4 regions of the Janthinobacterium sp. BJB446 genome follow, and region 3 is predicted to be linked to each of the others. Evidence: predicted binding sites of a transcription regulator. Region 3 holds the regulator's gene; each other region holds the start of a gene.
What was found. Region 3 encodes FNR, which switches genes on or off when oxygen is low (the NO sensors DNR and NnrR bind a similar motif). Its sites were predicted from a motif close to TTGATNNNNATCAA; they were not measured.
Positions count from the first base shown of each region.

Region 1: the regulator FNR is predicted to act here: its motif matches at 3,489-3,502, upstream of CSQ92_RS03445 (bacteriohemerythrin).
Region 2: the regulator FNR is predicted to act here: its motif matches at 4,481-4,494, upstream of CSQ92_RS20885 (glycine-rich domain-containing protein).
Region 4: the regulator FNR is predicted to act here: its motif matches at 2,755-2,768, upstream of ubiU (ubiquinone anaerobic biosynthesis protein UbiU).

Region 1 is NZ_PDZK01000001.1:750,417-757,953, reverse strand. Features, by position in the region: gene CSQ92_RS03455 (PepSY domain-containing protein) at 73-2,616, shown strand; gene CSQ92_RS03450 (hypothetical protein) at 2,754-2,939, shown strand; gene CSQ92_RS28980 (hypothetical protein) at 3,102-3,257, shown strand; gene CSQ92_RS03445 (bacteriohemerythrin) at 3,578-3,976, shown strand; gene CSQ92_RS28975 (hypothetical protein) at 3,980-4,846, opposite strand; gene CSQ92_RS03435 (TonB-dependent siderophore receptor) at 5,184-7,418, shown strand.
Region 2 is NZ_PDZK01000003.1:319,578-327,114, reverse strand. Features, by position in the region: gene CSQ92_RS20915 (MFS transporter) at 1-192, opposite strand, end outside; gene CSQ92_RS20910 (CDP-6-deoxy-delta-3,4-glucoseen reductase) at 273-1,298, opposite strand; gene CSQ92_RS20905 (SDR family oxidoreductase) at 1,311-2,228, shown strand; gene CSQ92_RS20900 (hypothetical protein) at 2,313-2,573, shown strand; gene CSQ92_RS20895 (hypothetical protein) at 2,779-3,048, shown strand; gene CSQ92_RS20890 (hypothetical protein) at 3,291-3,530, shown strand; gene CSQ92_RS20885 (glycine-rich domain-containing protein) at 3,618-4,364, opposite strand; gene CSQ92_RS20880 (CHASE domain-containing protein) at 4,554-6,413, opposite strand; gene CSQ92_RS20875 (glutamine--tRNA ligase/YqeY domain fusion protein) at 6,615-7,537, opposite strand, start outside.
Region 3 is NZ_PDZK01000004.1:369,184-376,720, reverse strand. Features, by position in the region: gene ccoP (cytochrome-c oxidase, cbb3-type subunit III) at 1-307, shown strand, start outside; gene ccoG (cytochrome c oxidase accessory protein CcoG) at 310-1,692, shown strand; gene CSQ92_RS23750 (FixH family protein) at 1,795-2,319, shown strand; gene fnr (fumarate/nitrate reduction transcriptional regulator Fnr) at 2,323-3,081, opposite strand; gene CSQ92_RS23740 (response regulator) at 3,331-6,405, shown strand; gene CSQ92_RS23735 (TOBE domain-containing protein) at 6,477-7,244, opposite strand; gene CSQ92_RS23730 (sulfate/molybdate ABC transporter ATP-binding protein) at 7,285-7,537, opposite strand, start outside.
Region 4 is NZ_PDZK01000001.1:566,299-573,835, reverse strand. Features, by position in the region: gene CSQ92_RS02595 (heavy-metal-associated domain-containing protein) at 1-176, shown strand, start outside; gene ubiT (ubiquinone anaerobic biosynthesis accessory factor UbiT) at 200-727, opposite strand; gene ubiV (ubiquinone anaerobic biosynthesis protein UbiV) at 748-1,644, opposite strand; gene ubiU (ubiquinone anaerobic biosynthesis protein UbiU) at 1,654-2,691, opposite strand; gene CSQ92_RS02575 (hypothetical protein) at 2,854-3,264, shown strand; gene CSQ92_RS02570 (ribonucleoside triphosphate reductase) at 3,389-5,137, shown strand; gene nrdD (anaerobic ribonucleoside-triphosphate reductase) at 5,134-5,334, shown strand; gene CSQ92_RS02560 (anaerobic ribonucleoside-triphosphate reductase activating protein) at 5,324-6,031, shown strand; gene CSQ92_RS02555 (Pls/PosA family non-ribosomal peptide synthetase) at 6,180-7,537, shown strand, end outside.

The DNA of each region.
Region 1 (7,537 bases), on a different contig from region 3:
GTTAATATGTCAGCCTTCCTTCTTCCCCGCCATGTCTGACGCCCTTGCATGGCGGCGCCATCGAAAGCCGCCATGACCACCTCCTCCCTGCCACAACCCCAGCTGCGCGCCAGCGCCGACGAGGCTCCGCAGTCCCGCCAACAGCAGCGCCAGCCTGCCGCCGTCCCGCAACGGCGGCGCTGGCACTGGAGCTGGAAGCAGGTGTGGTTTCAATTGCACTGGTTTATCGGCATCACGGCCGGCACGGTGCTGGTGATCATAGGCCTGAGCGGCGCCACCCTGGCCTTCAAGGATGAGTTGCTGGACCTCATGAACCCCGGCGTGCGCCATGTGGCCGTGGAAAGCCGCGCGCCGCTGACGCCGGCCCAGCTGGGCAACATTGCCGCTGCAGAACACGGCCAGCGCGTCGCCTCGATCACCATGTATGCGGAGGCGGGCGCGGCGCCTCGTTTATTCTTCGCGCCGAAGAATGGCCAGCGGCGCGGCGAATCCATTTATGTCCACCCGTACACGGGAGCGACCCAGCCGGCGCTGACGGGGGCGGGCTTTTTCGAGTGGACGGAATCGCTGCACCGCTGGCTGCTGCTGCCCCGTGATCCGGGCCGGCAAGTGGCGGGCGCGCTGGCCCTGTGCCTGCTGGGCCTGGCATTATCGGGCCTGTATCTGCGCTGGCCCCGCCGTCCGCTGGACTGGCGCACCTGGCTCACCTTCGACCCTGCCCTGAAAGGCCGCTCCTTCCTGTGGAATCTGCACGCCGTGGCCGGTACCTGGTGCCTGGTCGTCTACGTGGCGCTGACCCTGACGGGCATTTACTGGAGCTATGACGTGGTGCGCGACAATATCGACGCCTGGGCCGGCAAGCCGCCAAGGATGGCACAGGCGCAGGCGCCGGGCAAGAAAGGCCAGTCCAAGGAGAAGAAGGAAATACCGGCCGTCGACATCGGCCCGGCCTGGAGCAGCTTCCAGCAGCATGCCCCCGGCTGGACCCTGGCCAGCGTGCGCCTGCCGACACGCGCCGGCGAAGCCGTGCAATTCACGTGGCTGGCCAGCGACGCGCCGCACGAGCGGGCGCGCAGCCGCATGAGCATCCTGCCGGCCGACGGCACGGTGACGGAAAACGAACCGTACAGCCAGCAGGCGCTGGGTTCGCGCCTCGTCAACATCATTTATCCGCTGCACATGGGCACGTATTTTGGCTTGCCGGGCCGTATCATCGTCACCCTGGCCAGCCTGGGCCTGCCCCTGTTCGCCATCACAGGCTGGATGCTGTACCTGGGCCGCCGCAAGGCAAAACGGGCCGTGCGGGCGCAGCGCGCCATGCTGGGCGCCGGCGCGCCGGGCAAGACGGACACGGGTCTGCCAACCCTGGTGGCCTACGCCAGCCAGTCGGGGCAGGCCGAGCGCCTGGCGCTGGAAAGCGCGCGCGCCCTGCAGCAGGCGGGCGTGGCCGTCGACGTGCAATCGCTGGACCAGTTCGATCCCGCGCAACTGCGCCAGTACGAACGGGCCCTGATCGTCGCCAGCACCTTTGGCGAAGGCGAGGCGCCGGATGGCACGCGCCGCTTCGCGCGCCTGCTGCAAGCTACCTCCGGCAAGCCGCTGGCGGGCCTGGAATTCGGCATGCTGGCCCTGGGCGACCGCCATTACAGCGCCTTCTGTGGCTTTGGCCGTACGCTCGCGCAACAATTGCAGGCGCTGGGCGCCACGCCCCTGTTCCCCCTGATCGAAGTGGACAAGCACGACCCGGCCGCCCTGGCCAGCTGGTCCACAGCGCTGGCCCGCTGCAGCGGCAGCGCCATCGACGCCATCGGTGTGCAGGAAGAAGCGTCATATGCCGAGTGGCGCCTGGCGCGCCGCGTGCTGCTCAACCCGGGCAGCCTGGGCGGCGAACTGCATGAAATCACCTTGACGGGTCCGGCCGATGCCACCTGGGAAGCGGGTGCGCTGGCGGAAATCATCCCATGCAATGCGGACGGCAGCGATGGCGAGGCAGGCAGTGCCCATCACGCGCCGCGCAGCTATTCGCTCGCTTCGCTGCCAACCGATGGCGAACTGCAATTGCTCGTGCGTCAGGAGCGCCATGCGGGCGATGACAACCAGGGCTATGGCGTCTGTTCCGGCTGGCTCACGCGCTTCGCCCCGCTGGACACCTCCATCCGCCTGCGCCTGCAAGCCAATCCCGCCTTCGCACCCGCCCTGGTCGACGTACCCTGCATTTACATCGGCAACGGTTCCGGCCTGGCCGGCTTGCGTGCGCATTTGCGCGCGCGCCAGCGGGCGGGACTGGCCCGCAACTGGCTGCTGTTCGGCGAGCGCCAGCAAGCTTTTGACAGTATTTGCGGCGCAGAGTTGCAAGGCTGGCTGGACGCTGGCCACCTGGCACGTCTGGACCGCGTCTTTTCGCGCGATGGTGAAACACGGCAATACGTGCAGGACAGCCTGCGCGCCAGCGCCGGCGAACTGCGCGACTGGCTGGCGCAAGGGGCCATCGTCTACGTATGCGGCAGCCTGCAAGGCATGGCCACAGGAATCGATGCTGTACTGCAAGAAGTACTGGGCCAGGAGGGACTCGATGCCCTGCTGGCGGCCGGACGCTACCGCCGCGACGTGTATTGATCTACATCAGCCTGCCCCCGGCGCCGCCCGGCTATGTGGGCAGGCGCACAGTCAGCGCCTGCCATCGGACTACAGTAGCGGCATGGCGGCATGGAGACATATCCGCGCCGCCCCACCCACAGTCTGCGAGGCTAGCCATGAAAAACCCCTGGATGAGCATGTACCTGAGCGCCGCCAACCGCATCGCCAACACGGCGCGCGGCCATGCGACGGCCGCCGTCAAGCGCGAAGCGGCGAAAAATACGCGGCAATTGACGCAAGTGTGGTTCGATTCCTTCCTGCCCCCGGCAGGCAAGCCACGACGCGGGCGCAAGGCGAAATAGCCCCCGGCAGCAGGCGAACTGGTGCAGTGCATCACAGCAATAAGTTGAAGTTACGACCAGGTGGGCTAAACTGCAAGCATGAAATAAAGATATGCGTACGCGATTGAAGTGACCGGCAGGCGCCGCACCCCCGCGCCGCCACCGGCTCATCAGGAGACGACCATGTTGACGCTCAAAGTGCTGGCCTGCCTTGCCCTGTCGGCCTTGATGCTCGTGCCCCTCGTGCTGAGGGATACGATGCAAACGTCCGCCGGGCAGCAATTGCAGGTGCCAAATGTCGATGCGCAAGGCATGTGGGCCCACTGGCCCAAGCAATAAGACGCGCGGCTGAGAACAATAAGACGCGCGGCTGAGAAAACGTCGCTGACTGCGTTGCCGTGCCTCGTCGTACATTCGTACTGCCTTCGGCGCGGCGCCTTGCCAGCGGCGTTTTTCAGCGGCGCTCGGTAGTGGATTGCATCGTTAAAACCGCTTTGTTTTGCGGGTGGGGATTTGTTCTCTCCTCCCATTTATTTTTGCCTTGATTTGCTCCCCCTCTTCGCCGTACTTTTGATCCAGATCATGGATTTCCACCTTTGCTGCGCCCAAACTGGAACAGTCCGCTTCGCACCGTGACGGACTTAACCTGGAGCATCGGCATGGGTAAATCGCATTGGAAGGATGAGATGGCGCTGGGGGTTCCCGTCATCGACGAGGCGCATGAGGCGCTGTTTCAGGAGCTGGCGCGGCTGCAGCAGTTGGGCGACCAGCATTTCAGCGTGGCGTTTCGCGAACTGATTGCGGCCGTCGAACGCGACTTCCGCGAGGAAGAGGATTTGATGGAGCAGATCGCCTTTCCTTCGCTGGCCAACCACCGCGAACAGCATGCGCGCGTGCTCAGCGGCTTGCACCATGCCTGGGCCGCCGTCGATGAAGGCGACCTGGAACAGGGCCGCCATGCGCTGTCGCTCTTGCCGCAATGGCTGATCTTCCACCAGGCCACGATGGATCTGGCCCTGGCGGCGGCGCTGGAAATGGTGCAGCGCCAGCCAAACTGACCTCTACAGCAGCAGCACCGTGGCTTGCTCGGGCATGACGACGCGGTAGTGTCCCGGGTATTTGTCTTCGCCGTCGAAAATCTTGCAGAACACGGGTTGGTTGATGTCGTTGACGGCCGACTCGTTCATGGGCAAGGTGGCGATCAGTTGCTCGCCATCCATCAACTGCAAGGCGCTGCCCCGCTCGGCCGCGCAAAACGCCAACGATTGCACATCGCTGGCGAACGGCCGCTTGTACCATGGCGTGATGGCCCGCACGGCGCGCCTGGCGTCCTGCAAGACCTGTCCCACGCGCGTGACGTTCCAGGCATCGCGCGCCACAGACGGCTGGAGGACGATATTCGCCGTCAGCTCCCCCCTGCCCTTGTTCACCAGGAAAGTGCCGTCCTGCGCGGCGATGTCATCGTTGAGCGGCACGACAAACACCCCGCCGCTGGAGACCTTGATCGGCACAGGCGCGCCATTGCCTTGCAAGGCCACACGCACGTCGTCGATGGTGGCGCTCAGCTTGGCCGGAATCAGGCGCAGGGCCATGACCACGCTGCCGCTCGACACTTGCCACACTTTCCTGGCCGTCAGATAACTTTCGCGGTAAGCCGTGAAACGGATGCGCGGCGCCTTGGCGTCGCTGCTGGCCGTGATCGTCACCATTTGCGGTGGCAAGGCATCGTCTGCGCTCGCCGCCGGTGCCGGTGCCGGTGCCGCGGCGGGTATGGCAGGCGTGGCAGGCGCAAGGGGTGGCGATACGGCGGCGGCGGGCACGCTGGCGCTCTGCAGCGGCGCGGGAACAGCCGGCGGCGGCGCGTGTTCCTGGGCCTGGCCCAGCGACACGACACACAACCATCCGGCACAAGCGATCCATGTACGCATGCATTTCTTTCAATGAGGAAAATATTTTATCAGCGCCTGCATTATCGCAGAAGGCCCGCCGATGCGCCGCCCCGGGTCTGCCTGCACTTCTGTCTGCACTCTTTTGGTGCGCACGCTTGATTATTTGGCAAATATCACCTATATTGATAATGATTCTTATTCACGAAAGTGACGGGAATCGCGCGCCCTTCTTTTCCACTGCCCGACCGCGCCGGGCCTTGCGGTGGAACTGCTATCCAAGCCAGACCACGGGCCAGCATCACGCCATCCCCCCAGCTACTGCGCACCTCGCCAGACGAGATAGGAAAACACACGACTACAATATTCCAGGACAATGATGCAATCGACTACCGTATTTTCTTCTTCGCACCAGCCCGCCTTGCGCCCCCTCCCCCGCCTGCTGCACATCGCCCTGCTGAGCCTTGCCGCCGGCGTGGTCCTGCCGGCACAGGCTGCCGACGCCGCTGCGGCCGACGTCACCATGCCAGCCGTCACCGTGCTGGGCCAGTCGACGGCTACCACGGAAGGCACGCAGTCATACACGGCGGGCGAAGCGCGCAGCGCCACGCGCATGGACCTGTCCTTGCGCGAAACGCCGCAATCGGTCAGCGTCATCACGCGCCAGCTGCTCGACGACCTGGGCGCCGTGCGCCTGGACCAGGCGCTGGCACAGACGACAGGCATCCAGGTGGGCCAGAACGATACGGAGCGCACGACCTTTTATGCGCGCGGCTTCGGCATCGACAATATCCAGATCGACGGCATGGCGCGCGGCGGCAATGCGCCATTGCAAGACACGATCCTGTATGACCGCATCGAGGTCGTGCGCGGCGCCACCGGCCTGATGGGCGGCACGGGCGACCCGTCGGCCACCATCAACATGATACGCAAGCGGCCGACGAAGGAATTCCAGGCCAGCGCCGGCCTGATCATGGGCCGCTGGGATGACCAGCGCGTCGAGGCCGACCTCTCCACGCCGCTGAACGCGGAGGGCAGCGTGCGTGCGCGCACAGCCCTGGCCTGGCAAAAACGCGATTCCTACCTGGACATGTATCACGAGCGCAAGACGGTCGGCATGGTCATCGTCGAGGCGGACGTGCGCCCCGGCACCCTGCTGACGGCTGGCGTCGATTTCCAGGACAACAAGCCCACGGGCGCCACCTGGGGCGCCGTGCCGTACTGGAACGCAGATGGCAGCCTGGCCAATTTGCCGCGCAACACCAGTTTCACGACGCCATGGAGCACCTGGGCCAACAAGCAGCACACGCTATTCACATCGCTGGACCAGCGCCTGCCCGGTAACTGGAATATGCACCTGGGCTATGCGCGCACGGAAAGCACGAACCGCACCACCGTCGCCTATGCGGGCGCGGGCCATCCCGACCCGGCTACCGGTGAAGGCATGCGCCTGTGGACGGGCGCCTGGGGCGCAGGCAAGAAGAACAGCGACAATTTCGACGTGTACGCCAGCGGTCCCTTCACCTTGCTGGGACGCAAGCACACGGCCATCGTCGGCTGGAACGGCGGCAACCAGCGCTCGCGCTCGCTGGGCGGCGAAGCGGAAATCAATTACCCGGACTTCATCCCCGATTACCGCAGCTGGACGGGCAACATTCCCCGTCCCGTGTTCCACCCGGACGGCTCGCACACGGAAACCGTGACGCGCCTGGCGGGCGGCTATGTGGCCACGCGTTTGAGCCTGGCCGACCCGCTGCACCTGATCATCGGCGCGCGCAGCAGCACGTACCGCACGGATACGCGCAACTACGATACGCGAGGTGTACACACGGACAACAGCGACTTCGTGGAAACGCGCAATGAAGTCACGCCGTATGTGGGCGCCGTGTTCGACATCAATAAGCAATTTTCGGCCTACGCCAGTTTCACGCAGCTGTTCAACCCGCAATCGAGCAAGGACCGCAACAACCAGTTCCTGGCGCCGGAAACGGGCGACAATGCGGAACTGGGCATCAAGGGCGAATTCTATGAAGGCAAGCTGAATGCATCGGCCGCCCTGTTCCACACGAAGAAAAAGAACCTGGCGGAACTCGACCGCACGGTGCCGCCCGGCTTTTTGCTGCCCGACGGCGGCCAGGCCATGGTGGCCAATGGCGCCGGCGTGACGGCCAAGGGCGTGGAATTCGACGTCTCCGGCCAGATCACGCCCGCCTGGGAAGCGAGCGGCGGCTATACCTACTTGCACGCGGCCGAGGCAGATGGCCGCCGCGCCGCCACCACGCAGCCGCGCCATTTGCTGCGCCTGGCCACCAGCTACCGCTTCGACGGCAGCCTGGCTGGCCTGAAAGCGGGCGCCAGCATGACGGCGCAAAGCGCCACCTACAGTGAATCGTGGTACGGCCGCCCGCCATCGGGCACGATCACGGATATCCCGCAGGCCGGCTATGCACTGGTCAACGCCATGGCCAGCTATGCGCTCAGCAAGCATGCCAGCGTGCAGTTGAACGTGAATAACTTGCTCGATAAAAAGTACTACCGCAACGTGGGCTTCTTCGACGGCGTGTTCTGGGGCGAACCGCGCAACATCAGCCTGGCCGTGCGCACGGCGTTTTAAATAAGCGTATCGCCGGCGCCAGCACGGCGGACGAAGCCCTGTCCGCCGTGCCGTGAATGGCAATGATCTGCGCGATAGCGCATTCATTGATATGGAATTGAAATAGGCAACAATCAGCG
Region 2 (7,537 bases), on a different contig from region 3:
GAAAGGGGCGAATTGCGCCAGGCCGATCAAGCCCAGGTCGAACAGGCTGCCCGTGATCTGGTACACCTGCCAGCCGATGGCCACGCTTTGCATCTGCACGGCCACCGTGCCCAGCACGCGGGCGGACAGGTAAAAGGCGAAGTTGCGGTGACGCAGGATACTGAAGCCGTTGCCGGCAGAGGCGAGAGACATGAATACTTTCCAGGACATGACGGGGTGAGGCGGGTGGCGGCAGCGGATGCCGCGCCAGCAGCACCCCGCTGTCTGGATGCTTACTTGGCCAGGTCGGCTTCCGTGGTGAAGGCGTCCGCGTAGAACTCGTCGGCTGGCAGCTGGCACAGTTGCACGAAGTCGCGGTGGGCCGCATCGACCATCACGGGCGCGCCGCAGGCATACACCTGATACGCGGACATGTCGGGCAAGTCGGCGATGACGGCCTGGTGTACGAAGCCGGTGCGGCCTTGCCACGCGTCTTCCGGCAAGGCGTCCGAAACGACGGGTACATAGGTGAACTGCGGCAAGTCGGCGGCCCACTGGCGGCACAGCGCATCCATGTACAGATCGTGCGGACGGCGGCCGCCCCAGTACAGGGTGATCGGGCGCGTGGATTGCTCGTTGATCATGTGCTCGACGATGGCTTTCAAGGGGGCAAAGCCCGTGCCCGAGGCCAGCAGCACGACGGGCTTGTCGGAATCTTCGCGTAGGAAGAAAGTGCCCATCGGGCCTTCGAAGCGCAGGATGTCGCGCTCCTTCATGCTGCCAAACACCTGGTCGGTGAACAGGCCGCCCGGCAGGTGGCGGATGTGCAGGGTCATCGGGCCGCCATCGGCGGGCGCGCTGGCCATGCTGTAGCTGCGGCGCTTGTTGTCGCGCAGCAGGATTTCGATATACTGTCCGGCGCGGTAGTTGAGGCGCTCGCTGGCTGGCAACTGCAGGGTCAGCACGACGACGTCGGGCGCGACTTTCTCGATGGTGGTCACGCGCGACGGCATTTTCTTGATCGGGTAGTCGCTGCTGCCCGCCACTTCGCGCGCTTCGATGACGAGGTCGGCGTTGGTGGTGGCGCAGCAGAACAGGGAAAAGCCGGCCGCTTCCTCTTCCGGCGTCAGGGCGCGCTGCTGGTGCGCCTTGTGCTGGACGGTGCCGGAAACCACTTTGCCCTTGCAGGAACCGCAGGCCCCATTTTTACAGCCATACGGCAGGCCGACGCCGGCGCGTATCGCCGCCGCCAGCACGGTTTCGTCCGCTTCGCAGCTGAACTGGTGGCCGCTGGGCTGAACAGTAACTTGAAAAGTCATACAATCCTTGAGATGAAAAATATGTTAATGCACTCTTTGCGCAAGCCGTCAGGCTTGCCGCGCCTGCTGATCCTGGGCTGCGGCGACGTCGGCATGCGGTTGCTGCCCTTGCTGCGTACGCGCTTTCGCGTCTTTGCCGTCACCAGCCAGCCGGCGCGCTGCGCGCAGCTGCGGGCGGCCGGCGCCGTGCCCATCGTGGCCAACCTCGACGAGCGCGCCAGCCTGAAACGGCTGGCGGGACTGGCGACGATGATCGTGCACCTGGCGCCGCCCCGGTCGTCGGGCTTGCTGGACCGGCGCACGCGCAATCTGGCCGCCATTTTACCCGAGCACGCACGCATGGTGTATGTGAGTACCAGCGGCGTGTATGGCGATTGCGGCGGCGCCTGGGTCGATGAGACGCGGCCGACGGCGCCGGCGAATGCGCGCGCGAAGCGGCGCGTCGATGCCGAGCAGGTCTTGCGCGGCTGGGGCGCGCGCCGCCGCGCCAGCGTGGCCATCCTGCGCGTGCCCGGCATCTATGCGGATGACCGCCTGCCGCTGAAGCGCCTGCGCGAGGGCACGCCAGCCCTGGCCGCGGATGACGATGTATACACCAATCATATCCATGCCGATGACCTGGCGCGCATCATCGAACGGGCCTTGTGGCGGGGCAAGCCGGGACGCGTGTATCACGCCAGCGATGACAGCGAACTCAAAATGGCGGAGTATTTCGATGCTGTGGCCGACACGTTCGGCTTGCCGCGCCCGCCGCGCCTGCCGCGCGCCGAACTGCAGCAGGTGGTCACGCCGATGCTGTTGTCATTCATGTCCGAATCGCGCCGCCTGCACAATACGCGCATCAAGCGCGAGCTGGGCGTGCGCCTGCGCTACGCGCGCGTGGCCGATGCCTTGCGGTCGCTGTCTGCCGACGGGGCCGGCATCGGGTAAAATGGCCGGTTATCTGCGCACTTTTCCTGGGCCGGCGCGCAGCGCGCCGTTCCGGCGGTGCGCCATTCACTTAAGGAATATCGCATGAGCACCCTCACTTACGAAGAATACCTGGACGAGGTCACCACCGTCCTGACGGAACTGTATGACCTCGACGACGACGCCGCCATCAAGCTGGTCGTGGCGGCGCAGGACGCCGAGTTTTTTGTCCCGCACGATGCCCATGAAGAAATGCGTACCGTCGAACAAGCCAAGAAGGATGCGGTCACCTTGTTCGAGCGCAAGCAGAATCGCCAGCAAACGCAGGAAAAACAGCAGCAGCGCGTGCGCCAGCAAAAGAAATAAGAACGGATCACCGGGCCTCTGGCCGCCAGGCCGTGAGGCAACATGGGCTTCGGCGCAATGCCGGGGCCCGGCCATTTGATGCAGCGCAAACGTGCCATGGCACGCTGGCGATATGGTGAGCAATGTCGTCACGCGTCCGGGCTCTTGTGGCGGGCTCGGCATCCACAATGAGCGTGACGTTGTTTCCCGTCAGCAGGAGCGAGCCATGCGAGCTACGAGTCACCCCAGCAAGGAACAGGTACGCGCCTATATGCGCCGGCGCGAACGCGCGCTGCAGCCGCCGCCGCCACCCGATGAAATCCGCCGGCAACTGGCCTGGTGCCGCGTGGATGCCATTCCGGGCACTTGCCCGCTTGCCACCCCGGCCGGCGTGGCTGCGCAAGGCTGGCATTTATCAGCGGAAATGGCCCGCCTGAGCACCCTCATGGCCATAGCCTGGCTCATGCATAGCGGTGTTGCTCATCGTAAAAATTGATGACGTGCAGCAAATTTTTCCAATTTGAGTTATCCTCTAGCACATTCCAAGTGCGTCAATTCTCTTCAATTATCACAATTTTGCTTTAAGTTACGCAAAAATCAACAATAGCGTGTATTATATTGTTTGCGGCGTAAAAGCCGCATAAGTGATGGCGCTTTTTAGTGTGTTTACCCTGAATTATTGCAGAAGAGACATTCGGTTTCTTTTTGCCTTAATACAACAAGTACGGATTTTCGATCATGTCTCTCAAACAAATTACCTCTTTGCCTACCTACAACCCGAATCGCGTCCTCGATGCGATCATCGACAAGCTGCAACTGAAGAACGATGCCGCCCTGTCGCGAGCACTGGAAGTGGCGCCACCGGTCATCAGCAAGATTCGTCACAACACCTTGCCGATCGGCGCCACGATCCTCATCCGCATGCATGAAATCAGCGATTTCAGCATCCGTGAACTGCGCGAGTTGATGGCTGCCTAAGAGCGCCTGACAGACGGCAAACTGAGAGGTGCCGTCTGCGTTAGTCAAGCTTGCCGCGTGCGGCAGCCATACCTGCCTTCCCGTTTTCTATTGCGTGTCCGGGCTCAGCGTCGGACGATCCGTATAGAAGCGCCCTGTTTCCAGACCAGTCGGGGATGACTCGACCAGCGCTGCGGCCACTTTGCCGGGCGCGCTGGAAAATGCGGTCTGGGCAGCACCGGTGGCGCGGCCCGAATACGCGGTCGCTTGCACCGCAGCACTGGAAAACGCCGTCTGCACGGCCCGGCCAGAATACGCCGTTGCCTGTCCCGCGGCACTGGAAAACGCCGTTTGTACGGCGCGCCCCGAATACGCCGTCGCCTGCACGGCCGCGCTGGAAAATGCCGTCGCCTGTACTGCCGCACTGGAGAATGCCGCCTGCACGGCGCGTCCCGAATATGCCGTCTCCGCGCGGAGATAATCTTCCCCGAATGTCTGCTCGTACAACTGCTTCATGCGTTCGCCCACGCGGTGGTGCGCCGCTTCGTCGTCTTCGCCGCGCAAACCGATGTACGGGAAGTGATGCAGGAAATAGCCGAACACCTGTTCGCAATCCGCCGCATATTTGAGGGTATCGAGGATGTGGTAGTGCCAGAAGGTATCGACGTCCATCAGCGGCGCCGTTTCTTCCTGCGGAAACTGTTTCATCAGGATCAGGAAGCGGCGGTATTCGAATTCCACCGCATTGGCCTTCTCGAGGCTCCATCCTTCGCCTGACTCCCGGTGCATCAGCTTGACCTTGATCGCGTCCAAATTCAAATCGGCAATTGCCTTGAAACTGTCGTTCGTATCCATGAATGTCCTTTGGTAAAGAGCGTTGTGGGAACTGCGGTAAAACAAGGGAAAGCGGTGGCTGTGTACTCCTGGCAAGTAGTCGGGGAATGCCTGGCCGATGGCGGGCAGGCGCTAAGTTGTTCTACATCAATATTGCATCTAATTACAAAATACGCAAGCTGAGCTTGTTTCATGCGGAACGCGCGCCGCTCAGCTGCTGGCCCGGCTTTCTTCCTGGTAGGGAAACGCGGTGGCGTCCGCGCCCAGCGGTACGCTGACATGCACGCTCATGCCGGCGCCGGGGCTGCTTTCAATGTAAAAAGTACCGCCCAGCAACTTTATACGTTCTTCGATGCCCACCAGGCCAAACGAGCCCAACTTGTTGCGCCCGTCGATGGCCGCGCCCACGCCGTTGTCGCTGATGCTCATCGACACCGTATCGCGGCACTTTTCCAATTTGACTTGGACGCGGCTGGCATTCGCATGCTGGGAAATATTGCTGAGCGACTCTTGCAGGATGCGGAACAGGGCCGTCGCGCATTGGTCGCTGAGGCAAATGTCGTCATGGCTTTCGCTCACTTCGCAGGCGATGCCCGTGCGCTGGCGAAATTGCGCCACCTGCCATTCGACGGCCGCATTCACGCCCAGGTCCAGCACGGTAGGGCGCAAGTCGTTGATGATCTGCCGCACGCTCTTGATGGTGGCGTCGATCTGCTCCAGGGTTGAGCGGGCGCGGGCGTTCAGGCGCGGGTGGCGGCGCTGCGTGCGCGAGGCCAGCATGTCGGCGTCGATGCGCAGCACCAGCAGGTTCTGCCCCAGGTCGTCGTGGATTTCGCGCGCGATGCGCTTGCGCTCTTCTTCCTTGATCTGGTCGGCGTGGGCCGCCAGGCGGCGCAGTTTCTGGTGCGACAGCTGCAGGCGGATCTGGCTGGCGCGCAATTCCTCCGTCATGCCTGTCGCCATCTGGATGGCGCGCCGGCGCGACGACGCCAGGGTGTGGAACAGCACATACAGCAGCATGGTGCTGGCAAAGCCGATCAGCAGGGCCAGCCACGGCAGGAAGGCGTCGAAGCGCGAATACAGGTCGCTCTTGCGCACGCTGAACAGCGCTTGCCAGGCGCGGCCATTGTGCTCGATCAGCAGCGTGCTGCTCAGGTAGCGGCCCGAACTGCCGGGCTGCCACCATGGTGCATGCATGCCTGCCGCCGTGCTGTCGAAGATGGGGCGCATGTCGTGCGGCAACTGCAGCGGCACCTCCCGCTGTTGCAGCGCCTGCGGGCCGATATCGAACAGGGTCAGGCGGACGTTGCGTACCGGCATGTCGGCCAGCGCGCTGCGCATCATCGTCACCAGGTCGTAGCCGATGCCGACGGAACCCTGGTAAGCCGCGCGCCGCTGTTCCACCGTATCGACCGGCATGCCGAAGCGGTACACGGGCAGGCGCATGGCCATGCCCGTCAGCTGGGGACGGCCGTCCATCGGCACGGGCACGCCGGAATTGCTGATGCGGCCGGAATCGCGCGACTCCGCCAGCGCTTCCGCGATCTGCGGGCGCGAGGCGATGTCATGGCCATACTTTTCCGGGGCGCTGGCGATCGGCTCGATGTATACGAGCACGGAATACTGGGCGCGCGGCCCGGGCGGGTGGATGGCAAACGCCGGATAGCCGTCGCGCCCGGGCGGATAGTCGCGTCGCATGGTCGCTTCGTAGGCGGCGCGCTGCGTCTCGTCGAGTTCCTGGCTGTAATTGAGGTTCATCACGCCCGGGTAGTTCTGTTGCAGGGCGATGTTTGCCACGTAGCGGTGGAATTGCTCGCGGCTCACGTGTTTGTTGGCCTGGAACAGGCTGGCCGTGCCGCGCAGCAGGTTGGCATACGACTTGGTGCGCGATTCGATGTTTTTCTGGGTGTTGTGCGCCAGATTGTTGAATTCTTCGCTGGCATCGCTTTCGATCGACAGCGAAGCGGCCATGTAGAACAGCAGGCCCACCATCGTCGACACGACAAAGCCGAACAGCCACAGCGGTCTTTTTTCAGCAGCTAAGGGGTGTTCGCCGGCAGTAGAAGGCATTGCCATCCGCATCAGGAAGAGGAATCGGGTGCCGCCTGGTGGCGGAGGCTAGGCTAGGTTGTACAAGCACTATTAAAATTGCAAATTGCTCAATAGCTGCCTAATATACAAAATTATCGTTATTATAGTCAACAGGCAATATTTCCCGTTGAAACGAAAAAAAACCGCCGCAGCGGTTTTTTTGTGGGTCGTCCCGGTGCCTTACTTGGCGGGCTGCCAGCTGTCTTTCAGGGTGACGATGCGGTTGAAGACGGGCTTGCCAGGCTGGCTGTCGACCCGGTCGGCCGCAAAGTAGCCGTGGCGCTCGAACTGGAAGCGCTGTTCCGGCTGGGCCAGTTCCGCGCCAGGTTCCAGCCACGCTTGCACCACTTCCTTGGCCAGCGGATTCAAGGCCAGCTTGAAGTCCTTGCCGCCCGCGTCCGGCTGCGGGTCCGTAAACAGGCGGTCGTACAGGCGCACTTCGGCGGGAATGGCCGTCGGCGCGCTGACCCAGTGCATATTGCCCTTGACCTTGTAGTTGGCGCTGCCTTCCGTGCCCGACTTGCTGTCCGGGAAATAGGTGCAATGCACGGCGATGACCTTGCCGTCCGCATCCTTGTCAAAGCCCGTGCACTCGATCACGTAGCCGTAGCGCAAGCGTACCTTGCTGCCCGGCTTGTCGTCGATCGGCGGATACAGGCGGAAATAGCCTTTGTTCGGCACTTCCATGAAGTCGTCTTCCTCGATCCACAGCTCGCGCGAGATGGGGAAGGTGCGCAAGCCGCGTTCCGGGAAGTGCGGGTGCACGGGCGCCGTGCATTCCACGCTTTCGTTTTCAGGGAAATTGTCGATGATCAGTTTCAACGGACGCAGCACGGCCACCGTACGCGGTGCCTTCGGATCCAGGTCTTCGCGCAAACAGCCTTCCAGCACGCTGTAGTCGATCCAGCCGTCGGATTTCGTCACGCCCGTGCGTTCGCACATCAGCTGGATCGCTTCCGGCGTGTAGCCGCGGCGGCGCATGCCCACCAGGGTCGGCATGCGCGGATCGTCCCAGCCGTCGACGATTTTTTCTTCCACCAGCTGGCGCAGCTTGCGCTTGCTGGTGACGATGTAGGTCAGGTTCAGGCGCGAGAATTCGAACT
Region 3 (7,537 bases):
CCATTATGTGCTGAGCCTGTCCGGCTCGACCTCGGATCCCGTCAAGTCCGTGCTGGGCAAGGCCAAGTTTGGCGCCTGCATGGCCTGTCATGGCGCCGATGCCAAGGGTAACCAGATGCTCGGCGCGCCGAACCTGACGGACAAGACCTGGCTGTACGGCGGCAGCGCCGATACCATCATGGAAACCGTACGCAAGGGACGCAGCAACACCATGCCGGCCTTCAGCGATTTCCTCGGCGAATCCAAGGTACACGTGCTGTCGGCGTATGTCTGGAGCCTGTCGAATCCGCAGGCACCCGCAAAGTAAAAATGGAACCTCAAGTCATCAAGATGTATGCGGCCCGCGAGCAAATCTACCCTCGCGAGGCCAAAGGACGCTACGCTACCTGGCGATGGGTATGCGTATGGCTTACCCAGCTGGCGTTCTACGGCTTGCCGTGGTTGACCTGGAATGGCAGGCAAGCCCTGCTGTTCGATTTGACCACGCGCAAGTTCTACATTTTCGGCGTCGTGCTGTGGCCCCAGGATTTCATCTATCTGGCGGCCCTGCTGATCATCTGTGCGTATTTGTTGTTCCTCGTCACGGCCATTGCCGGGCGGGTGTGGTGCGGGTTCTCCTGCCCGCAAACGGTATACACGGAAATTTTCCTGTGGGTCGAACGCCGCATCGAGGGCACGCGCAGCGCGCGCATGGCTCTCGACAAGCAGGGCCCCTCCGTGCGCAAGGCGTTCAAGAAGACGGCCAAGCACCTGGTATGGGGCGCCATCGCCCTGTGGACGGGTTTTACCTTTGTCGGCTACTTCACGCCGATCAAGGAACTGGCGCAGTCGGTGACCACCCTCAATTTCGGTCCCTGGGAATGGTTCTGGGTCTTGTTCTACAGCCTGGCAACCTACGGCAACGCGGGCTGGCTGCGCGAGCAAGTGTGCAAATACATGTGCCCCTACGCGCGCTTCCAGAGCGCCATGTTCGACCAGGACACGCTGATCATCACCTACGATGCCAAGCGCGGCGAACCGCGTGGCGCCATGAGCAAGAAGGCCGGCAACAACGACAAGCTGGGCGATTGCATCGACTGTACCCTGTGCGTGCAGGTGTGTCCGACCGGCATCGATATCCGCAACGGCCTGCAGTATGAATGCATCGGCTGCGCCGCCTGCGTCGATGCCTGCAACAGCGTGATGGACAAGGTCGAGCGGCCGCGCGGCCTGATACGCTACAGCACCGACCATGCGATGGAAAACAACTTCAATTCGAAGCAGATACGCCAGCGCGCCATGCGCCCGCGCGTCTTGATCTACACTTCCATCCTGGCCCTGATCATCATCGCCGTGTGTACCTCGCTGGCCCTGCGCACGCCCCTGAAAATGGACGTGATCCGCGACCGCGGTTCGATGGGACGCGAAGTGGAGGACGGCATGATCGAAAACGTCTACCGCCTGCAGATCATGAATACGTCCGAGCAAAGCCAGCATTTTAAAATCAGCGCTTCCGGCTTGCCGGGCCTGACCTTGCTGACGCGCGAAGAAGTGACCTTGCAGCCAACGGAAACGCTGGGCTGGCCGATCCGCCTGCGCGTGCCGCACGGCGTCGGCGAGAAGGGCTCGAACAAGATTGCGATCGAATTGCAATCGCTGGACGATCCATCGCTGCATGTGCGTGAAAGCGCGGTATTCATCGTGCCACGTTAACAAGGAAAGGCGGACGGGGACCGGGTGCCCTCGCCGCCGCCACGAAGTTGCAGGAAGGCCGGTCCCCATGCGGGGACTGGCTGATTAAACAGGAGAAATATCATGTCCGACAGTCTGAAACTGCAAGCACCCGTTGCACCGTGGTACAAGCATCGCTGGCCATGGCTGCTGATGATCGGTCCCGGCCTGTCCGTGGTCGTCGGCAGCTTCATGGGCTATATCGCATTTACGCAGCCCGATGCGCTGGTGGTGGGCGATTATTACAAGCAGGGCAAGGCGATCAACCAGGATTTGAAGCGCGACACGATCGCCAGCGACCTGGCCATGGATACGCGCCTGTCATATGACGTGGCTGCAGCGCGCCTCAGTGGTTCCGTGCACAGCTTCGGCAAGGCTTATCAGGCGCCTTTGCTGCTGCACCTGGCGCATGCGACCCTGCCGGAAAAGGATATCAAGCTGCTGGTGCAGCCCGATGCGGCCGGCAATTTTTCCGTGGCACTGCCGATGCTCGAGCGCAGCCGCTGGCAAGTGCTGGTGGAAAACGACAAACGCGAGTGGCGCCTGTCCGGCATCTGGACCTGGCCCCTGCAACGCAGCATCGCGCTGCACGCGGATGAAGAACTGTAAGTCTTATTTGCAGACGTCCGTACCGGCCGTAATCGCTTTCAACTTGGCCGGCTGCAGGATTTCGATCTCGCGGTTCGAGACGCGCAGCCAGCCTTCTTTCTTGAATTTCGACAATAAGCGGCTGACGCTTTCGATGGTCAGGCCCAGGTAGTTGCCGATTTCCTCGCGCGACATGCGCAGCTGGAAATTGCTGCCCGAATAGCCGCGTGCTTCATAGCGCGACGCCAGGTTGACGATGAAGGCGGCAAAACGCTGGGTCGCCTGCATATTGCCCAGCAATAGCATGACGCTTTGCTCGCGCGTGATTTCCTGGCTCATCATGCGGTGGAAATGACGCAGCAGGGTCGGCATATTGCCCAGCAATTGTTCCAGGCTGGAAAACGGAATTTCACACACTTCGCTGTCTTCCAGCGCCACGGCATTACAGTGGTGGCGGTCGGCGCTGATGGCATCCATGCCCAGCAGTTCACCCGCCATCTGGAAACCCGTCACCTGCTCTTCGCCACCCGGATTGATCTGGTAGGTCTTGAAGTGCCCCAGGCGGATCGCGTACAGGTTCTGGAACGAGTCGCCGATGCGGAACAGCGAGGCCCCGCGCACGATCTTGCGGCGGCGGCCGATGATCTGGTCCAGCCTATCCATGTCGCCCACATCAAGGCCCATCGGCAGGCACAATTGATGCATGCTGCAGGTCGAGCATCGTGCACGCAACGCCTCCACGTTCACGGTGGGCAAGGTGGGAGTGAGTAGCGCTTCAGTCATGTCGGTACCTTTTAGAAAATGCAACAACAAGTTTACTGCATACAGCTGCATACAGGGTTGCCGTATGCCAATTTCACCGTAAATTCGGCGAATAAACGACGTCCAGCCTTTAATTATATGGCAACATCGTCAAAAGCCCATACGGGGCGGGCAATTTGCGCGGCGGCGCTTGCCAAGCTGGGGTATTGATAGGAAAATTCCTGACAGCATTATCTGCCGCCTGTGCCGCCCGGCACTGAAAAGGAAATCATGAAGCCTCTCGGCATTAAAGCAAAAGTCGCGCTGGCCACCAGCCTGACCTCGATCGCCATGATCGCGCTGGTCACCATGATCCAGGTGCAGCACATGCGCGACGACTTCACCCGAGTACTGCTGAGCCAGCAGTCATCCCTGATCAGCCGCACCGCTGCCGAGCTCGACGACAAGCTGGGCATGCTGCTGCAGATTGTCACCCTGACGGCCAGGCAGCAGCCGCCGGAACTGATCGCCCAGCCCGCCAAACTGCGCGAATACTATGCGCGCCGCTCGATGCTGGTGCTGTTCGACGACGTGCTGGTGCTCGACGCGCATGGCGCCATCGTGGCCGACATGCCGGAAGTGACGGGGCGCGCCGGCATCAACGTCGCCGAGCGCGAGTACTTCCAGACCGTCCTGCGCACGCGCCAGCCCATGATTACCGAGCCGATGCTGGGCAAGTCGAGCGGCATGCCCATCGTGCAGATGGTGGCGCCCGTGCTGGCCGCCGATGGCCAGGTGGCCGGCGTGGTGATCGGCGTGCTGCGCCTGTACAAGGACAATCTGCTGGGCCGCCTGCGCTCGGAAAAGATCGGCAAGAGCGGCTATTACTTCATCCTCACGCGCGGCGCCGTGCCGCGCTATGTGCTGCACCCCGATACCAGCCGTTTGCTGCAGCCGCGCAAGCCGAACGCCAACCTGACGACCACCCAGCTGCTGAAGGAGGATGGCGAAGGCAGCATGGTCAGCACCAACAGCCGCGGCATCACGGCCGTCAACAGCTTCAAGCGCCTGAAATCCGTGAACTGGCTGCTGGCCGCCTCGCTGCCCGTCGAGGATGCCTTCGAACCGTTCGACGGCGTACTGTACCGGCTGGTGCTGTGGAGCATCCTCGCTTCGCTGCTGGCCGCCTTTGTTCTGGGCTTGGTTACCGTGCGCCTGCTGTCGCCGCTGGTGCGCCTGCGCGACACCCTGCTGGCCCTGCGCACCAGCGGCAGCCGTTTCACCCCCGTGCCGGTACAGCAGCGCGACGAGATCGGCGAACTGACGGAAGCGTTCAATGGCCTGATGAGCGAACGCGACCGCCTGCAGCAGGAACTCGAAGCGCGCGCGGCGGAGCTGGAGCAGGAACGCGACCGGGCCGAGGCGGCCAACCGCGCGAAGAGCGATTTCGTGGCCAACATGAGCCATGAAATCCGCACGCCCCTCAATGCCGTGCTGGGCATGGTGTATTTGCTGGGCAATACCAGGCTCGACACGGAACAGCGCAAGTACCTGACCATGGTCAGAGTGGCGGGCCAGTCGCTGCTGGGCATCCTCAACGATGTGCTCGACTATTCGAAGATCGAGGCGCGCCGCATGGAATTGTCGCCCGTCGAATTCGACCTCGATGAAGTCATGAATACCCTGGCCACGACGATGACCATGAATGCGGGCGAAAAGGAGCTGGAACTGGCCATCGCCGTCGAGCCCGACGTGCCGCGGCGCCTCGTGGGCGACGCCCAGCGCCTGCAGCAAATTCTCGTCAACCTGGCCGGCAACGCCATCAAGTTTACCGAGAGCGGCGAAGTGGTGGTGGCCGTCAGCCTGGCCGAAAGCGAAAACGGGCGCGCCTGGCTGCGCTTCGAAGTGCGCGACACGGGCATCGGCATGACGGAACTGCAGCAACAGCAGCTGTTTGCCGCGTTTTCGCAGGGCGACCAGAGCATCACGCGGCGCTTCGGCGGCACGGGCCTGGGCCTGGCCATCAGCAAGCAGCTGATCCACATGATGGGCGGCGACATCGCCGTCGCCAGCAGCGAAGGCAAGGGCAGCCGCTTCTGGTTCAGCGTGCCCTTCGAGATGCTGGCGCAGCCGGCCGAAACGCGGCGCACGCCGGCCCTGGGCCAGCTGCGCCTGCTGGTGGCCGACGACAACCGCACCACGCGCGAACTGATCGTCAAGCTGATCGAGGCGTGGGGCTGGCTGGCCGACGAAGTGGACTCCGGCTTTGCCGCCATCGAACTGTACCGCGAACGCCTGGCGCAGCAGCAGCCGTATGATGTGGTGCTGGCCGACTGGCACATGCCCGTGATGGACGGACTGGCCACGGCCAAGGCCATCCGCCAGGCGGCCAGCGGCCAGCGCCAGCCCATCGTGGTGATGGTCAACGCCTTCGCCCGCAACCACCTGGAGGAAATCTCCAGTGCGGCCGAGGCCGATGTCGTGCTGATGAAGCCGATCACGGGCTCCAGCCTGTTCGATGCCCTGCACCAGGCGCTGATCGCCAAGAATGACGGCGGCGAGCAGCGCATCCTGCACCAGCCGCTGGGCACGGAACTGGCCGGCGTGCATTTCCTGCTGGTGGAAGACAATCATTTGAACCAGGCCGTGGCGCGCGGCATCCTCGAACACATGGGCGCCACCCTGGACGTGGTGGGCGACGGCTTGCAAGCCGTGGAACGGCTGCGCACGGAAGCGCTGCGCTACGACATCGTGCTGATGGACATGCAGATGCCCGTCATGGACGGTTTCAGCGCCACCCACATCATCCGCACGGAACTGCGCCTGAACCTGCCCGTGATCGCCATGACGGCCGGCGTGCTGGCGTCCGAGCGCGAGCGCTGCATGACGGCCGGCATCAGCGACTTCATCGCCAAGCCCGTGGTGGTGGAAGAGATGATGGAAGTCATCCTGCGCCACCTGCCCAAGCGCCCGCAAGTGCAGGCGGCCGAGCCGGTACGCGTCGCCGATGAAGAAGTGTTTTCCATGGCGCCTCTGATGCGCGTGATGGGACGCGACGCGAAGGGGCGCGGCGTGCTGCGGCGCATGGTGGAAGACGCGCTGAACAAGGGCATGACGCCCGTGCGCGACGCCGAAACAGCGTTGCAATCGGGCCGCCACAGCGACGTGGCGCGCATCCTGCACGGCGTGCGCGGCTCCGTGGGCACCCTGGGCACGAAACGCCTGATCCGCGCCGCGTTCGCCACCGAGGAAGCCATCGACGCGGGCCGCCTGGACGATGTGCCGGCGCTGCTGGCGCACACGGCGCAGGAACTGGAGCAGGCGCTGGCGGCGGCGACGGATTGGTTGTCCAGGCTGAAGGATTAAGCTCGTTTGAACCCAAGAGATAAAGGCCGGGGTCGTACCCTCAGGGTAGGACCCCAGTCCTTGCTTTGGGTTTAGGCGGGCACGCCCAGAATCACGCTGGATGCCTTGAAGATCGCCGTCACGCTGCTGCCGATGGCGATGCCCAGGTCGGTGCTGCTCTGGTTGGTGATGATGGCCGCAATCGTGCCGCCGCGCGGCAAGTCCAGCACCACTTCCGTGTTGACGGCACCCGTCTGCACCCGCGTGACGGTGCCGGCCAGCTGGTTGCGCGCGGAAAAGCGCGCGCCTTCGCTGTCCGCCACAAGGATGATGGACGAGGCCTTGATCAGCGCAAACGCTTCCGCGCCCGGCACCAGGCCCAGGCTTGCGCTGCTGCCTTGCGTGACGATGGCGACGATCTGCTGGCCGCCGGGCAATTCCAGGGTGACTTCGTCGTTGACGGCGCCCTGTTTCAGTTCGGCCACCTTGCCCAGGAATTGATTGCGTGCCGTGGTTTTCATGGCCATTCTCCGTATGAGTAAAAGATCGTCGGCGATACCTTCCGCCTGGCTGCCCAGCTGGCGCAGGTAGCGGGCATGCTCACGCTCGATGATGCGGAAATTGTCGACCAGCTGGCGCCCCCGCTGCGTCAGCCGCGTGCCGCCGCCGCCCTTGCCGCCCGTCAGGCGCTCGACCAGCGGCTCGCCGGCCAGGTTGTTCATCGCGTCGATGGCGTCCCAGGCCGCCTTGTAGCTCATCTTCACAAGCTTGGCCGCCTGCGTGATGGAGCCACATTCGGCGATAGCGCCCAGCAATTCCACCCGGCCGGCACCGCCCAGGTTTTCTCCGCCCACCGTCATCCATACCGAGCCTTGCAAGCCGATTTCCGCTGCCGCTGATTTATCCAATGCGTTCACCCAATGCCATGTGTTCTTCCCTGTTATCGATCTGTCCGTCGCGCAAGTACAGCACATGCTCGCCCAGGATGCGCGCATCTTCCGGATCGTGTGTGATCAGGATCATGGGCACGTCCAGGCGCTGCTGCCATTGGCTCAGTTCCAAACGCATTTTGACACGCAGGGCCGGATCGAGGGCGGCAAACGGCTCGTCGAGCAGCAGCGCGGCCGGCTCTGCCACAAGCGCCCTCGCCAGC
Region 4 (7,537 bases), on a different contig from region 3:
TGAGCACCGTGTGCGTCTCGCTGGCGCGGCACGGCGCCACGGTGCAGTTCGACGAACGTCTGGCCACGCAGGAACGCCTGCTAGCCGCCGTCAACGACGCCGGCTTCATGGGCGAAGCGACGGATGAAGAACAGCTGGCATCGCGCAGCGGCGCTTGCGGCCACTGCCGCCACTGAGCGCCTGCCCTCCCTTTTCCAGCTCAGCCTTCGCGCGCGCCCCGGTCGCGCAGATGCGCCAGCACGCGGCGCGGTCCCAGCGCCTGCAAGTCGAACGGCGGCAACTCGATGGCGTCGAGCGTATTCTTGAACAGCAAGCCCAGTTCCGTGTCGCCTTCCAGGCTCAGGCGACGGCTGAAGAACAGGGTGTCCGGATCTTCGTGGCGCCGCGCCAGCAGCATCAAATCATGCACGCTGGCCGCGATGCACAGGTCCGGCACGTCGACATAGCGCTCGGCCACAAACACCGTGCCCTGCCACTCGAAATCGAAGGCGATGCCCGCGTCCAGCAGCCGCAAGCGCAAGCTGCGCCCTTCCAGGCTGCGCCGCACGTCGTCGGGCAATTGCGGCGCCAGCAGGCGGTTCAAGCCTTGCACGAACAGCCAGGAGGCGGGATACGGGGGCAGCTTGGACAGCAATTCGGCCAGCGGTTCCGGCAAGCGGTACGACACGCCGGGCTTGCTCATGGGAGGCTTGGCCGGGATCGGCAATCTTTCCAGTTGATCTTGCATGGTGCTTCCTTTCGATGCGTTCAATGTGCGGCGTGCTGTTCCATGCCGGGCTGGCCATGCCAGTAGCCGTCGCAGGCGCCGGCCGGCTGACAGGCCGCCAGCTGGGCCTGCGCGCCGATGCCGCTGACCTGGCCACGGCGGGCGCGGTCGAAGATGGCGATGACTTGTTCCGTATGCATGGCTTGCGGGCTGATGCGCGCCACCGCCACGCCCATGTCGCGCATGGCCTCGAGTTCTCGCACCAGGTTGTAGACCAGCGCCGACTGCGTCTGCGTGCCATTCAGTACCAGGAATGGCACTTCGTCGCGCGTGCGCAGCAGCAGGCCGTCCGGCTCTTCCAGGCAGCTGTAGCCGCAATCGTCCTTCGGCAGGTTGCGGTTGCGCGCCGTGAAGCAGCGCGCGGAAAACGCCAGCGGCATGCGGCCATAGGCGAAGACTTCCGTCTCCAGCCCTTCCGGTTTCTGGCGCTGCATCTCGGCCAGCGCCGTCTGCCCCATTTCCAGCGGCATCACCCAGCGCCGCGCGCCCAGGCGCGCCAGCAGTTGCAGGCTGGGACCATTGAACAGGTTCAGATGGGGGCCGGCGACGAAGGACGTGCCCTTTTCCATGCAGTGCACGGCGCCCATGTCGTTGGCCTCGACGCCGTAGCGGCCATTGCCCGTGATGCGGCGCAGGGTCGCCAGTTCGGCGCCCGCCTCGATCAGCGCCTGCGTCGACAGCACCACTTCCTTGCCGGCGGCGGCCAGCATGTCGGCGATATCGAGCCAGTCGGCCAGGCGCACCTCATGCCGGCGCGAACAGACGGTTTCGCCCAGGTACACGATATCGACGGCGGTGCCGGCGATCTGCTGGTAAAACTCGAAGACGGTGGCACGCGGCCAGTAGTACAGCAAGGGGCCCAGTGAAAGCTTCAGCATGTTCATCCTCTATTTCCAAGATCTGTGGTAAGCACCTAATGTGTGCTGCTGGCCTTCGGCCAGCTTGTCCATGGCCGCCATCCAGCCCGGCTTGACGGCGTAGCGCGCATTGCCTTCGCGGCAGGCGTCGATCGCCTCGCGCCACACGCGCGTCACCTGCGCCACGTAGGCGGGGCTGCGCTGGCGTCCTTCGATCTTCACGGCCCGCACGCCCATGGCGATCAGTTGCGGCAGCAGCGCCAGGGTATTCAGGCTGGCCGGCTCCTCGATGGCGTAATACTCTTCATCATTGACTTCGAAACGGCCCTTGCACAGGGTGGGATAGCTGGCGTTTTCGCCGGGCGCATAGCGGTCGATCAGCACGCCGTTCAGGCGCGATTCGAGGCCGTTCGGCGTTTCCAGCCAACGCACGGATTTCGCCGGCGAGCACACGCCATGGGTATTCGGCGCCTCACCCGTCGCATACGACGACAGCGCGCAGCGCCCTTCGACCATCACGCACAGGGAGCCGAAGCCGAAGACCTCGATCTCGACTTCCGTCTTGGCGATCAGTTGCTCCACCTGCGCCATCGACAGCACGCGCGGCAGCACGGCGCGGGCGATGCCGAAGTGCTCATGGTAAAAATTGATGGCCTCGTAGTTGGTGGCCGAGCCCTGCACGGACAGGTGCAGGCGCAGCTGCGGGTGGTGCTCACTTGCGTAGGCCATCAGGCCCGGATCGGCCACGATCATGGCGTCAATGCCGGCCTGCGCGGCGCGGTCGATGGCGCTGCGCCACACGGCCCAGTTGTGCGGCTGCGGATAGGTATTCAGCGCCAGCAGCACCTTGCGCCCATATTGGTGGGCGTAGCGCACGCCCTCGGCGATGGCCTTCTCGTCGAAATTGAGGCCGGCGAAATTGCGCGCATTGGTGGCGTCGCGAAAGCCCAGGTAAACGGTGTCGGCGCCATTGTCGACGGCTGCTTTCAAGGCGGGCAGGCTGCCGGCGGGGCAGACCAGTTCCAGCGGTCCTGCCACGCGGGTGGCGGTGGTTGATTCAAGCATCATGATATTCACAGTCCTGTATCGGCTCAGGGTGCAGACTATAGCCCCGCCCATGCTGCCCAGTCCTTGACGCAGGTGAAGGAATGCATGCATGGCTGGCGCGCGTTCAACTTGCTTGACCTGGCTGTAAAATGCCCCACTTTTCTCCCTCTTCGATTGCCCGCCATGCCCCGCAAACCGCTGCTGATCTTCCTGCTCACCCTGTTCCTCACCGTGCTGCAAGTGCAGTGGGCCGCGCCCGCCGACGGCTATGTCGAAGAAAAGCTCTCCATCCTGTCGCCCGAGATACTGGGCGCGTATCCGGGCGTGCTGCTGCTGTTCCTGCAAGCCGTCTTCGCGCGCCGCGCCATGCCGGCGCCGCGCCAGATCGCCATCAGCACGGGCCTGCTGGCCGTCTACTGGCTGCTGGCGAACTACGTCACCTTCGATATCCGCGTCGCCAGCTGGAGCACCTTCTCGCCGCTGGAAATCTGGGCGCACGTGCTGCCCGCCTCCACCATCAGCATCGCCGTCTGCGCCGCCGCGTACTTTGGCCTGAGCTGCGTCATCCTGCGCCAGGGCCGCGCGAAAAAGTAAACGGGGGGCGCTTTTTTCACCTGCATCAAGGATTCGTCACGCAACTGCACGCGCCCTTTGACGCCACTATATTTAGTGATTAATCTCCATAAAAACACCGCATGTTGTGTTTATTGGAGGTTTCATGACGACAAATGCAGTTTCCCCCACACGCGGCCAGGTCGATGTCGCCGCGTCCATCAATGAATACCTGGAGCGGCGCGACTGGCGCGTCAACGCCAACGCCAACCAGGGCTACTCGCTGGGCGGCCTGATACTCAACGTGTCGGGCAAGGTGATCGCCAACTACTGGCTGGACCAGGTCTATCCGCCGGAAGTGGGCGCGGCGCACCGCGAAGCGGCGCTGCACATCCACGACCTCGACATGCTGGCCGGCTATTGCGCCGGCTGGTCGCTGCGCACCCTGCTGCACGAAGGCTTGAATGGCGTGCCGGGCAAGATCGAATCCGGTCCGCCCAAGCACATGTCGAGCGCCATCGGCCAGATCGTCAATTTTCTCGGCACCCTGCAAAACGAGTGGGCCGGCGCGCAGGCGTTCAGCTCCTTCGACACCTACATGGCACCCTACATCCGCAAGGACAGCCTGCGCTACGAAGACGTGCGCCAGTACATGCAGGAGCTGATCTTCAACCTCAACGTGCCATCGCGCTGGGGCACGCAGACGCCGTTTACCAACCTCACCTTCGACTGGGTCTGCCCGGACGACCTGCGCGAGCAAATTCCCGTCATCGCCGGCCAGGAGATGGACTTCAGCTATGGCGAGCTGCAGGTGGAGATGGACATGATCAACCGCGCCTACATCGAGATCATGATGGCGGGCGATGCCAAGGGCAGAGTCTTCACCTTCCCCATCCCCACCTATAACATCACCGAGGATTTCGACTGGCATAGCGAAAACGCCGAACGCCTGTTCGAGATGACGGCCCGCTACGGCCTGCCCTACTTCCAGAACTTCATCAATTCGGAACTCAAGCCGAACATGATCCGCTCCATGTGCTGCCGCCTGCAGCTGGACTTGCGCGAACTGCTGAAACGGGGCAACGGCCTGTTCGGTTCCGCCGAGCAGACGGGTTCCCTGGGCGTGGTGACGATCAACTGCGCGCGCCTGGGCTACCGATGGCGCGGCGACGAGCCAGCCCTGATGGCGGACCTGGACCGCCTGCTGGAACTGGGCAAGACGAGCCTGGAAATCAAGCGCCGCATCATCGAGGAACTGATGCAGCAAGGCCTGTTCCCGTACACGAAGCGCTACCTTGGCACCCTGCGCAACCACTTCTCCACCCTGGGCGTGAACGGCATCAACGAAATGATCCGCAATTTCAGCGGCGACGCCCATGACATCACGAGTCCCGAGGGCCATGCGCTGGCCGTGCGCCTGCTCGACCACGTGCGCGCCCGCATGGTGCAATTCCAGGAAGAGACGGGCCATATGTACAACCTGGAAGCGACGCCGGCCGAAGGCACGACCTACCGCTTCGCCCGCGAAGACCGCAAGCGCTATCCCGCCATCCTGCAGGCGGGCACGGTCGACAACCCGTACTACACGAATTCGTCGCAGCTGCCCGTCGGCCACACGGACGACCCGTTCGAGGCGCTGGAATTGCAGGACGCGCTGCAGCGCAAGTACACGGGCGGCACGGTGCTGCACCTGTACATGACGGAAGCGCTGTCGGACGCGAATGCCTGCCGCGAGCTGGTGAAACGCGCCCTGAGCCGCTTCTCGCTGCCCTACATCACGGTCACGCCCACGTTTTCCATCTGCCCGCGCCACGGCTACCTGGCCGGCAAACATGAATTCTGTCCCACCTGCGACGCGGAACTGATCGCGCGCAAGCAGTCCGATCTCGCTCACCCACTCAAGGAAACGCCATGAACGCACGTCCCGACTTCACTCCCGCCATCACCCTGCTCGACACCGAACGCCAGCGCTGCGAAATCTGGACCCGCGTGATGGGCTATCACCGCCCCGTCGCCTCGTTCAACATCGGCAAGCAGGGCGAATTCCACGAGCGCCAGTACTTTACGGAAGCGAGCGCCCGGGTTGGCCTGTCCGCCTGCCATGGCGGCTGATTTGAAAGTGGGCGGCCTGACGCCCTTTTCCGCCACCGACTACCCTGGCAAGCTGGCGGCCGTGGTGTTCGTGCAGGGCTGCCCCTGGCGTTGCGGCTATTGCCACAATCCGCACTTGCAAGCCCGCACGCCGGAAGGCGCCATGCCCTGGCACGACGTGTTGACCTGGCTGCGCCGCCGCATAGGCCTGGTCGACGCCGTCGTCTTCAGCGGTGGCGAAGCGTGCATGGACCCGGCGCTGGGGCGGGCCATGCAAGACGTCAGGGAACTGGGGTTCGGCATCGGCCTGCACACGGCCTGCATCTATCCGCAGCGCCTGCAGGAAGTGCTGCCCCTGGTCGACTGGGTCGGCTTCGACATCAAGGCGCCGTTTGCCGACTATCGTCATGTGACCCGCGTGGCCGGCAGCGGCGACCCGGCGCGCGCCTGCCTAGACACCATCCTCGCCAGCGGCGTCGCCTACGAATGCCGCACCACCACCCACCCGGATCTGCTGCCGGACGAGCAGTTGCTGTCCCTGGCCACCACCCTGGCCGCGAAAGGCGTCGACAACTACGTGCTGCAGCAATTCCGCGCCGAAGGCTGCGCGGACGCGGCGCTGTCCGGCCGCCCCCTGCACGGCTATCCGGCGGCGCCTACCTTGGCGCAAATCGGCGCCATGTTTCCGCGATTTACATTCCGTAATCATGGCGGTTGATCCTGCCGCCACATAATTGCAGAAAGCTCTACAAAATTCCCCGTTCTGCAACGCTGAAATGTCTTGCGTGCTGTAATGTATCAACTGTGCCGCGCGCCATGCGCAGCCCATCAGATTCTTCACTCCGCATTACAGATAAGCGTCATCCATGAACGATTTCACCGCAGTCAGCCCAGGCACTCCTTCCACCCACGCCGACATCCTGTACGGCCCGCCGCGACCGGATCTGCTGCGCGAGGAAGTACTGGCCGACCTGCTGGAAGCGACGGCACGCCGCTGCCCGCAACAGACCGCCCTGATCGACGGCGAACGCCGCATCACGTATGCGGAGCTCGACGCGCAGGCGGGACTGGCCGCGTCGCGCCTGGTGGCGGCCGGCGTCAAGCCGGGCGACATCGTGGGCCTGTGGCTGCCGCGCGGCGCCCATCTGCTGCTGATGCAGGCGGCCATCGCCAAGGCGGGCGCCGCCTGGCTGCCCGTCGATGAAGACACGCCCGTCGAGCGCCTGCAAGTGTGCCTCGATGATGCCAGCGGTGCCGGCGTCGTCAGCTGCCAGCAGTTCGCGCCACGCCTGCTGGACGCCGGCGTCCAGCGTCCCGTGTGGACGGCGGAAAGCCTGCTGGCCCCCGCCGCGCCGGGAGAAGTGCTGCCCGCGCGCGGCGCCGTGCTGCCCGAACACCCGGCCTACGTGATCTACACCTCCGGCTCCACGGGCAAACCGAAGGGCATCCTGATCAATCAACGCAGCATCTGCCACTTCCTGCGCAGCGAAAACGCCGTGCTGGAAGTGACGCAAGACGACACCGTCTACCAGGGCTTTTCCGTCGCCTTCGACATGTCGTTCGAGGAAATCTGGATCGCCTACCTGGTGGGCGCCACCCTGTGGCTGGGCCCCAAGGATATCTCGGGCGACCCGGAAGCCTTGCCGCGCGCGCTGGCCGAAAACAAGGTCACCGTGCTGCACGCCGTGCCGACCTTGCTGGCCCTGTTCGCCGAGGAAGTGCCGAGCCTGCGCCTGATCAACCTGGGCGGCGAGATGTGCCCGGAGTCCCTGGTCGAGCGTTGGTCGCGCCCGGGCCGCGCCATGTTCAACACCTATGGCCCCACGGAGGCGACCGTCTCGTGCAGCCTGGCGCGGTTGCGGCCCGGCGAACCGGTGACCATCGGCACGCCGCTGCCCAACTACGGCTTGCTGGTGCTGCAGGTGGCCGAGCCGGGAGAAAACCGTCCCCTGGCCCTGCTGCCGCGCGGCGAGACAGGGGAGCTGTGCATCATCGGCCCCGGCCTGGCCGAGGGCTACCTGGGCCGGCCCGACCTGACGCTGGAAAAATTCTTGCCCAATCCATGGGCGGCCAGCGAGGATGACGCGCGCCTGTACCGCACGGGCGACCTGGCTCGCATCGATGCGGACGGCCAGGTGCTGTGCCTGGGCCGTGCCGACGACCAGGTGAAAATTCGCGGCTTCCGCGTGGAGCTGGGCGAGATCGAAGCCGTGCTGGCGCAGCA